DNA from 2 places in the Acidovorax sp. FW305-C-20-28 genome. Region 2 is predicted to be linked to the other one. Evidence: predicted binding sites of a transcription regulator. Region 2 holds the regulator's gene; the other holds the start of a gene.
What was found. The regulator LexA, encoded in region 2, represses DNA repair genes until DNA is damaged. The targets are predictions, from matches to a motif close to ACTGTATNNNNATACAGT.
Positions count from the first base shown of each region.

Region 1: a site for LexA is predicted at 3,291-3,308, ahead of recA (recombinase RecA). Genes of this name have one in related genera too.

Region 1 is NZ_JBYSYM010000001.1:469,540-474,779, forward strand. It holds gene AC3WOH_RS02205 (tripartite tricarboxylate transporter substrate binding protein BugE) at 1-863, opposite strand, end outside; gene AC3WOH_RS02210 (LysR substrate-binding domain-containing protein) at 972-1,895, shown strand; gene AC3WOH_RS02215 (helix-turn-helix domain-containing protein) at 1,953-2,165, shown strand; gene AC3WOH_RS02220 (Clp protease N-terminal domain-containing protein) at 2,189-2,698, shown strand; gene AC3WOH_RS02225 (MarR family winged helix-turn-helix transcriptional regulator) at 2,706-3,227, opposite strand; gene recA (recombinase RecA) at 3,369-4,451, shown strand; gene recX (recombination regulator RecX) at 4,554-5,009, shown strand; gene argC (N-acetyl-gamma-glutamyl-phosphate reductase) at 5,006-5,240, opposite strand, start outside.
Region 2 is NZ_JBYSYM010000003.1:39,160-44,399, forward strand. It holds gene AC3WOH_RS05245 (hypothetical protein) at 1-68, shown strand, start outside; gene AC3WOH_RS05250 (branched-chain amino acid ABC transporter substrate-binding protein) at 200-1,330, shown strand; gene AC3WOH_RS05255 (D-2-hydroxyacid dehydrogenase family protein) at 1,538-2,545, opposite strand; gene AC3WOH_RS05260 (hypothetical protein) at 2,760-3,167, opposite strand; gene lexA (transcriptional repressor LexA) at 3,305-3,979, opposite strand; gene AC3WOH_RS05270 (asparaginase) at 4,063-5,016, shown strand; gene AC3WOH_RS05275 (hypothetical protein) at 5,026-5,240, shown strand, end outside.

The sequences.
Region 1 (5,240 bases), on a different contig from region 2:
AGGCCCTGGCCCGCCAGGCGCTCGCGCACCGCAGGCTCCTGCAGTGCCTGCGCCACCGCCTGCTGGATGCGGTCCACCGCGGCTGCGGGCGTGCCGGCCGGGGCGACCAGACCGAACCAGGAGGGGTCGTTGTTGTTGGCGAAACCCAGTTGGGCATAGGTGGGGACCTCGGGCAGCACGTCCAGCCGGCCTGGCCACGAGACCGCCAGTGCCTTGAGCTTGCCGGCCTTGATGTGCGGCAGCGAGGAGGCCACCTGGTCGAAATACACCGCTACCTGGCCGGCCAGCACGTCGTTGATGGCCGGGCCCGCACCACGGTAGGGGATGTGCACCATGGAGGTGCCCGTGCTGCTCTTGAACAGCTCGCCCCACATGTGGCCGATGGTGCCGTTGCCGGGCGTTGCGAAGGACACGCGGCCGGGGTTGGCCTTGAGGTGCTTGACGAGGTCGGCGAAGTCCTTGACCGGCAGTGCCGTGGGGTTCACCACGACCACGCCGGGCGCCTTGACGATCTCGGTCACGCCCACGAAGTCCTTGATCGGGTTGTAGGGCAGCTTGCTGTACACGGCGGGGTTCACGCCATGGGTGGAGAGCGTGGCCACGCCCAGCGTCAGGCCATCGGCCGGGGCGCGTGCCACCTCGGCCATGCCGATGGAGCCACCCGCGCCGGCGCGGTTGTCCAACACCACGGGCTGCTTGAGGATGCGCACCAGCGATTCCTGCAGCGCACGCACGGTGATGTCGGTGGCACCGCCGGGCGGGAAGGGCACGACGATGCGCAGGGGCTTGGCGTCCTGCGCAAAGGATATTCCAGGAACGAAAGATGCGGCAGCCAGGGTGGTGAGCAGGTGACGGCGTTTCATGGGGTGTTTCCGTAGAAGAAGACTGGAGGTTAAGGGATTCGGTGCTGATCTTCCAAGCAATGGATGTGCCTGATAACATTCCAATATGGAATGATTTGAGAACTTAGCATGTCCTCTCTGCGCCGCCTGTCCCCGCCCCTGCACCTGCTGCGTGCGTTTTCCACCGTGACCCGGTTCGGCGGGGTCTCGCGCGCGGCCGAGGCCTTGCACCTGACGCAGAGCGCGGTGAGCAAGCAGGTCAAGGAGCTGGAGGGGTGGGTGGGCGTGCCGCTGTTCGAGCGCAGCCGCAAGCGCCTGGCGCTGACCCCGGCCGGCGAGCGCTACGAGAAGGCCGTGCGGGCCGTGCTCGCCCAGCTGGAGGCGGCCACGCTGGAGCTCATCACCAGCGACGACGGTGGCGGTGCGCTGCACCTGTCGAGCCTGCCGACCTTTGCGGCCAAGTGGCTGATCCCGCGGCTGCCGCAGTTCCAGCAGCAGCACCCCCAGGTCACGCTGCATTTCGTGCCCTATGTGCACAGCTACAACTTCGAGCGCCCCGAACTGGACTGCGCCATCCTCTTCGGCGATGGCCATTGGCCCGGCGCGCACGCCCACTACCTCACGGGGCAGGACGTGGCGCTGATTGCGCCGCGCGCCCGCGTGGCGGACTGGCGCATCGAGCACCCGCGCGACGTGGCGCGGCACAGCCTGCTGCGCCATGTCACGGTGCCCGAGGCCTGGCTGCGCTGGAGCGAAACGCACGGCGTGCAGGGGCTCAACCCGCTGGCCGGCCCGCAGTTCGACCAGTTCCAGTCCATGATCCGCGCCGTGATGGCCGGCATGGGCCTGGCGCTGGTGCCGCGCTGCCTGGTGCAGGACGAGATCGCCAGCGGCCTGGTGCGCGAACCCCTGCCCGGCTGCGGTTATCAGAGCGACATGGGTTACTGGTTTTGCTACCCCGAAGGGCGCAACCAGTTGCAGACCCTGCAGGTCTTCCGCGCCTGGCTGCTGGCCTGTGCAGAGCCGGCGGCCCACTCCCAGCCGGCGCCTTGAGGTGCTGGTCGTCAACAAGGGTTGACGGCAGTGGAATCGTCAACTACAGTTGACGGCATGCAAGTCCCTCCGCCCCTTCCTTCGCCCGACGACCCCGAGGCGGCGCTCGCCGCCGTGGTGGCTCTGCGCCTGGTGGCCGACCGGCTGGAGGCGAACGCCGTGGCGGCTGCGCTGGCGCAGGGCTGGTCCTGGGCCGATATCGCGCAGGCCCTGGGGGTGAGCAAGCAGGCCGCGCACAAGCGGCTGTCGCCGCATGTCCCGAAACCATGAGTGAAGAAAGAAGGAGCCTTGCCATGTTCCGCCAGTTGCAGCACCGTTTCCAGAGCATGCGCACCCTGAGCCGCCTGTGCACGCAGGCCGAGGCCCATGCCCGCGCCGGTGGCCAGTCGGCCCCGGGCGCCGAGCACTTCCTGCTCGCGGCCATCGACCTGCCCGAGGGCTCGGCCCGCCGGGCCTTCGAGAGCATCGGTGCCGATCCGGCGGCGGTGCGCGGCGCCATCGAGCAGCAGTACCGCGATGCCCTGCAGGGCCTGGGGCTGGGCGATGTGGGGTTGCCGTCGGCGCCGGCCCTGGCGCCCCCTGCCCCGGGGGTCTACCGCGCCCAGCCTTCGGGGCAGGAGCTGGTGCAGGCGTTGGCGCACACACGCAAGGACCAGGGCGGCCCGCTGCTGGGCGCCCATGTGGTGGTGGCGGTGGCCGCCATGTCCCAGGGCATGGCCGCGCGCACGCTGCGCGCCATGGGCGTCGATGCCGACCGGCTGGGGGCGGCAGCGCGGGCCCAGGTGCCAGCCACCGCCCACTGAACGGGGCTCAGCGCCACGGCGGGGCCTGGGTGTCCCCGCCAGCGTAGGCCTCGAGCCCGATCGCCACCACGGTGGCCACGTCCTTGCCCACCTCGTCGCGGAACTCCGCTTCGGCCTGCGCCACGGCGTCGCGAAAGGCCTGCAGCCAGGCCAGGCCGGTGGGCGTGAAGCACACGCGCCGTGCGCGGGCATCGAGCGGGTCGGCCTCGCGCGTGACCAGGCCCCAGGCCTCGCACTGGTCGACCAGGGTGGCCATGGCCTGCTTGGTCATGCCGGCGCGCCGGGCCAGGTCGGTCAGGCGGTCGCCCTGCAGCGCCAGGTGGCGCGTGATGTGCACATGGGCGGCACTCACCTGGTCGCGCGCGGCCAGGTTGGACAGGGCCAGGGGCACCTCCACATCGTGCGCCATGAGCTGCAGCACGCGCGCGTCGAAGCGGCGCATGGCGTGGCCGAGCAGGCGTCCGAGGTGGGTCTGGCGCCAGCCGTCCTCGCTGTCTGGCGCGGTGATTGGAGGCGGAAAATCAGGCATCCGATATTGTCAGGCAAACTGACTAAATAGTGGATTGCTGCCGTGCAATGCCTCGCATAAACTACTGTTCAAGCATCCAGTCTGTAGTTAATTGCAGACCAAGGGCAAGCATCCAACCCGTTGTTTTTCAAGGAGTTTTCCATGGACGTCGCAGTCAAAGGCACCAACCCCGCTCTTCCCGTCAATACCGAAAAGGCCAAGGCCCTGGCGGCCGCGCTGGCCCAGATCGAGAAGCAGTTCGGCAAGGGCACCATCATGCGCCTGGGCGAAGGCGAGGCCATCGAGGACATCCAGGTGGTCTCCACCGGCTCGCTGGGCCTGGACATCGCACTGGGCGTGGGCGGCCTGCCACGCGGCCGCGTGGTCGAGATCTATGGCCCGGAATCTTCGGGCAAGACCACGCTGACCCTGCAGGTGATCGCCGAGATGCAGAAGCTGGGCGGCACCTGCGCCTTCGTGGACGCCGAGCATGCGCTGGATGTGCAGTACGCCCAGAAGCTCGGCGTGCAGCTGTCCGACATGCTGATCAGCCAGCCCGACACCGGCGAGCAGGCCCTGGAAATCGTGGACAGCCTGGTGCGCTCGGGCGCCGTGGATCTGATCGTCATCGACTCGGTGGCTGCGCTCACGCCCAAGGCCGAAATCGAAGGCGAGATGGGCGATGCCCTGCCCGGCCTGCAGGCCCGCCTGATGAGCCAGGCACTGCGCAAGCTCACGGCCACGATCAAGAAGACCAATTGCACGGTCATCTTCATCAACCAGATCCGCATGAAGATCGGCGTGATGTTCGGCAGCCCCGAAACCACGACGGGCGGCAATGCGCTCAAGTTCTACGCCTCGGTGCGCCTGGACATCCGCCGCACCGGCACCATCAAGAAGGGCGACGACGCCATCGGCAACGAGACCAAGGTCAAGGTGGTCAAGAACAAGGTGAGCCCGCCCTTCAAGACGGCCGAGTTCGACATCCTGTTCGGTGAGGGCATCAGCCGCGAGGGCGAGATCATCGACATGGGCGTGACGGCCAAGATCGTCGAGAAGTCGGGCGCCTGGTATGCCTACAACGGCGAGAAGATCGGCCAGGGCCGTGACAATGCGCGCGAGTTCCTGCGCGAGAACCCCGACCTCGCCCGCGAGATCGAGAACAAGGTGCGCGAAGGGCTGGGCATTGCGCTGCTGCCCGACGGGCTGCCAGCGGCTGCCGCGGCAGACGATTCGGACGAGTGATACGGCGGCGCATTGGGCGCCACCGCGTACACCTTGGCGGCCATTGCGCAGTGTTGCGGCAATGGCCGCTCTGCATTGGACCATTGCCTGACCACCAGACCCATGGGCTTTGACACCCTTTCCCTGAAAGGCCGCGCGCTGCGGCTGCTGGCCCAGCGCGAGCATTCGCGTGCCGAGCTGCTGCGCAAGCTGCGCCCGCATGTGCAGGAGGGCGAGGACCTCGATGCCGTGCTGAACGAGCTCCAGGCCCGGGATTTCATCAACGAGGAACGCGTGGTGGCTTCGGTCGTGCACCAGCGTGCGGGCCGCATGGGCGCGGCTCGCATCGGCCAGGAACTGCAGGCCAAGGGCGTGGGTGGCGAAGCCGTGCAGCAGGCCCTGGCGCAGCTGCAGGACACGGAACTGGCCCGCGCCCGCGAGGTGTGGCGCCGCCGCTTCGGCGAGCCGGCCGGGGACCCGCAGGGCCGCGCGAAGCAGGTGCGCTTTCTGATGGCGCGCGGTTTTTCCAGCGAGGTGGTGCGCCGCGTGGTGCGCGGCGTGCAAGAGGATGAGGGTTAGATCCCCAGCATCAGCTTGAGGTTCTGCACTGCAGCGCCGCTGGCGCCCTTGCCCAGGTTATCGAGGCGCGCCACCAGCACGGCGTGGCGGTAGGTCTCGTTGGCGAACACGCGCAGCTCGAGCTTGTTGGTGTTGTTGAGCGCCAGGGCGTCGAGCTTGCCGTCGGCCGTGGCGGGCAGCACGCTGACCCACTGCTCGGGCGTATTGCTCTTGGCGTAATGGGCTGCCAGG
Region 2 (5,240 bases):
GCCACGCGGTGTACGAGGCCGTGGCCGATGAGCTCGCCGGCAGCCATGCCGCGCCGACAAAGGGATGACAGGGTATTCCCCTGTGGTTTCTCTCACATTTACTCGTGTTCCCTAGTGATCTGGCCCGTAAATTGCGATATGTTCGCCTGCGTTGAGACACAAGAACATTTCTCAGCGTTTATCTTTACTGGAGATTGATATGCAATTGAAGTTGAAACTGACCGTGGTTGCTGCTATCGCAGCTGCTGCTGGTGTGGCCTCTGCACAAGAGCAGGTGGTCAAGATCGGCCACGTGGCTCCGGTTTCCGGCGCTCAAGCCCACTACGGCAAGGACAACGAAAATGGCGCACGCATGGCCATTGAAGAGCTGAACGCACAAGGTGTGACGATCGGCGGCAAGAAGATCAAGTTCGAGCTGCAGGCAGAAGACGACGCTGCGGATCCGAAGCAAGGCACGGCTGCTGCACAGAAGCTGTGCGACGCCAAGGTTGCTGGCGTTGTCGGTCACCTCAACTCCGGTACCACCATCCCCGCTTCCAAGGTCTACAACGACTGCGGCATCCCCCACGTGACCGGCGCGGCCACGAACCCCAACCTGACCAAGCCAGGCTACAAGACCACGTTCCGCATCATCGCCAACGACAACGCCCTGGGCGCTGGCCTGGCTGCCTACGCCGTGGACACCCTGAAGCTCAAGTCGGTCGCCATCATCGACGACCGTACGGCTTACGGCCAAGGCGTTGCCGACGTGTTCAAGAAGACCGCTGCCGCCAAGGGCATGAAGGTGGTGGACGAGCAGTTCACGACCGACAAGGCCACGGACTTCATGGCCATCCTGACCGCCATCAAGGCCAAGAACCCTGACGCCATCTTCTACGGCGGCATGGACCCCCAAGGCGGCCCGATGCTGCGCCAGATGGAACAGCTGGGCATGGGCAACGTGAAGTACTTCGGTGGTGACGGCATCTGCACGGCCGAAATCGCCAAGCTGGCTGCCGGCGCCAAGACCCTGGCCAACGTGATCTGTGCCGAAGGCGGCGCATCGCTGGCCAAGATGCCTGGCGGCACGGCCTGGAAGGCCAAGTACGACGCCAAGTACCCCAACCAGTTCCAGGTGTACAGCCCCTACACCTACGACGCCACGTTCCTGATCGTGGACGCCATGAAGCGTGCCAACTCGGTCGACCCCAAGGTCTACACCCCCGAGCTGCTGAAGGCCAACTTCAAGGGCGTGACCTCCACGATCGCCTTCGAACCCAACGGCGAAATGAAGAACCCAGCCATCACCTTGTACAACTACAAGGACGGCAAGAAGACCCCTCTGAACTAAATCACGGCTTGCCTTCAACCGGCTAACGTCGTTGGGGAGCCTTGCCGTGCTACAGCACTGTCTGCGGCTCCCCGCCTAGTTATCCGGCTGAATGCAATCCGTGCGGGTGCGCTGCCTTCGGGTGGTGCCCTTCAGAAACAAAAAAGGCTTCCTTCGGGAAGCCTTTTTTGTTGGTGACCGCCGTGTTGCGGCGCTCGTGATTGCTTGCTAGCGCCGCACCTGCAGCGAACCGGGGTTCACGATGTTGGTCGGCGTGCCCTTGATGAAGTTCACCACATTGTCGAAGGCCGCACCAAAGTAGAGCTCGTAGCTGTCCTGCTCCACATAGCCGATGTGCGGCGTGCAGATGCAGTTTTCCAGCCGCAAGAGGGCATGGCCCTGCAGGATGGGCTCGCTCTCGAACACGTCCACAGCGGCCATGCCGGGTCGGCCGCGGTTCAGTGCCGCGATCAGGGCATCGGGCTCCACCAGCTCGGCGCGCGAGGTGTTCACGAACAGCGAGGTGGGCTTCATGCACGACAGGTCTTCGAGCGAGATGATGCCGCGCGTCTCGTCGTTCAGGCGCAGGTGCACCGAGATCACGTCGCACTGCGAGAAGAACTCCTCGCGCGTGCTGGCGGCCTGGTAGCCATCGGTCAGGGCTTGCGCGCGCGAGGCCTCGCGGCCCCAGACGCGCACGTTCATGCCGAAGGCCTTGCCATAGCCGGCCACCAGCTGGCCGATGCGGCCATAGCCCCAGATGCCCAGCGTCTTGCCGCGCAGCACCGAGCCCAGCCCGAAATTGGAGGGCATGGATGCGGCCTTGAGCCCGGATTGCTGCCAGGCCCCGTGTTTGAGGTTGGAGATGTACTGCGGCAGCCGGCGCGTGGCCGCCATCACCAGGGCCCAGGTCAGCTCGGCCGGTGCCACGGGTGAGCCTACCCCCTCGGCCACGGCGATGCCGCGCTCGGTGCAGGCGGCCACATCCACGTGGTTGCCCACCTTGCCGGTCTGGGCGATGAGCTTGAGGCGGGGGAGTTTCTCGACGAGCTGGCGCGTGATCTGGGTGCGTTCGCGCACCAGCACGATGATGTCGGCATCCTTGAGCCGCACCGACAACTGTCCCAGGCCCTTGACGGTGTTGGTGTAGACCTTAGCGGTGTAGGCGTCAAGCCGGCTGGCGCAATGGAGCTTGCGCACTGCATCCTGGTAGTCGTCGAGGATCACGATGTTCATCCCGACATTGTGCCTTGGCGCGCCGCAGTCTTTGCGTCCCAAGCCCCGTCGGGCGTGCTGCATTTGCAACGCTGCGTGAATGCCCGGGCCCTGGCGGCGCAGAACGGGGTCAAAAGGGCTTGGTGCAGCCCTCGCGGCCAACCCCAGGCGGGCGGAGCAGGGGCGTCGGAAGGTCCGGTGCCGCACGCGCTGAGGGGCACGCGTGGCCGTGCACTCAGTGCTGCAGCGCCTCGCGCGCGGCCATGCGGTCGAGCTCTGCGCAGACGTCGGCCATGCGGCCAGAGATCACGAGGCGGCCGGCATCGGCGCCCGAGGCCGCCGTGCGCAGCACGCGCACCACATGGGGTGCCTGGGTGTGGCCGTGCGCAGCGTCGGTGCCTGGGGTGGTGCCGTGCTGCAGGCCACGTGCTCCTGCTGCAGTCTGCATGGCCTCGTCGCGCGGCATGCGGGCCGCAGCGGGGCATGCGGGCGCTGCGTGGGCGGGCACTGGCACCTTGCAGGTGCGTGCAGGCCGTACCGTGGCGCCGTGGTCGTACCCGCCACGTATGGCGGGCTGCAGCCAGCGTGCCAGTGCGTGCAGTGGGTGGGAGAAGGCCGAGAGGGTCAGGGAAGCAATTCGCATGTGAAGACTCCGAAGGTCGGTGGTGAACACAGGCAGGATTGCGAAGACAAGTGCGCAGCCCAGGGCTGACCAGCGGCGGCGCCGAAAACCGGCACCCCGCCCGCCAAACGCCCGCCACCTGGGCGGCGCAACGGCGATTACATGAGCATGGTGTTGCGAATCAGGCCGACCGCCAGGCCCTCGATCTCGAAGGTTTCGCCGGGCTGCACGGTGATCACGGGGTAGTCGGGGTTCTCGGGCAGCAGCTCGATGCCGGTGGCCGTGCGGCGCAGGCGCTTGACGGTGACGTCGTCGCCCAGGCGGGCCACGATGATCTGGCCATTGCGCGCCTCGCGCGTGGACTGCACGGCCAGCAGGTCGCCGTCCATGATGCCGGCATCGCGCATGGACATGCCACGCACCTTGAGCAGGTAATCGGGCTTGTGCTGGAACAGGTTGTTTTCCAGGCTGTAGGTCTGATCGACATGCTCCTGCGCGAGAATGGGCGAACCTGCGGCGACCCGGCCGATCAGGGGCAGCACCAGCTGCGACAGGCCGGGAATGGGCAGGCTGAACTGGGTGCCGCGCGCTGCATTGATGGAGCGCACCGTGTCGCCACGCAGGCGGATGCCGCGCGAGGTGCCGCTGACCAGTTCGATCACCCCTTTGCGGGCCAGGGCCTGCAGATGCTCTTCTGCCGCATTGGCGGATTTGAAGCCCAGCTCGGTCGCGATCTCGGCGCGGGTGGGTGGGGCGCCGGTACGCGCAATGGCGGTCTGGATCAGGTCCAGAATCTGTTGCTGGCGGGCCGTGAGCTTGGGGTTGTCGAGCATGGTGGTTTCCAGTGGGTGCCGGTACAGTGGCAAATGACTGTCTTTTAATCCAGTAACTGTATTTTTCACCAGTTTTTCGGAGTATGCAAGTGAGTGCGCAAAAAATTGTGGTTCTGGGTACGGGCGGCACCATTGCCGGCACCGCTGCGCAGGCGGGGGACAACATCGGCTACACAGCCGCACAGGTGGGGGTGGGCGAGCTGCTGGCCGCGGTTCCGGGGCTGGAGGCCTTGGCCGGCGGGCCCTTCGTGGTCGAGCAGGTGGCCCAGATCGACAGCAAGGACATGGAGCACGGCGTATGGCGTGCGCTGGCGCAGCGCTGCGCCGAATGCCTGGACGACCCGGCCGTTCGCGGCATCGTCATCACCCATGGCACCGACACCATCGAAGAGACGGCTTGGTTCCTGCATTCCGTGCTGGATGCCAGGAAGCCCGTGGTGCTGACCTGCGCCATGCGGCCGGCGACGGCGCTGGTGCCCGATGGCCCGCAGAACCTGCTCGATGCCGTGGCCGTGGCCACCACGCAGGGTGCGCAGGGCGTGGTCGTCGTGGCGGCCGGCACCATCCATGGTGCCCAGCGCGTGCAAAAGGTGCACCCCTACCGGGTCGACCCCTTCAGTTCCGGCGACGCCGGGCCGCTGGGCTGGGTGGAAGAGGGCGCGGCCCGGCTGGTGCAGGCCTGGCCGCAGTCTGCTGGCGCCAAGGGTGCGGGTGCCCTCACGGCAGTGCCTGCCGATACACCCTGGCCCTGGGTGGAGCTGGTGGTCAGCCACGCGGGTGCCAGCGGCCGTGCCGTGGATGCGCTGGTGCGCGAGGGCGTGCGGGGCCTGGTGGTGGCCTGCACGGGCAATGGCACCATCCACCATGCACTGGAGGCAGCGCTGCTGCGTGCCCAGGCCGTGGGGGTGCGCGTGGTGCGTTCCACGCGTTGCAGCGAAGGCCAGTTGCTGCCCACAGCCGGCGATGGCCTGGCCGCCATGCCCGGCCTGTCGCCTGCCAAGGCCCGCGTGAGCCTGGTGCTTGATCTGCTGGGCTGACAACCCACCATGTTCACTGCCCTTCGCTCCCACGTATGGGCCTACCCGGCGCTGGAGGTGGTGCACATCGTGGGCATTGCACTGCTGCTGGGCAATCTGGTGCTGCTCGAGCTGCGGGTGTTTGGCTGGGGCGCGACCATTGCGCCCCGCGATCTGGCGCGCCTGAGCCTCTCGCTGGCGCTGTGCGGCTTTGGCCTGGCAGCCCTGTCGGGCCTGGTGATGTT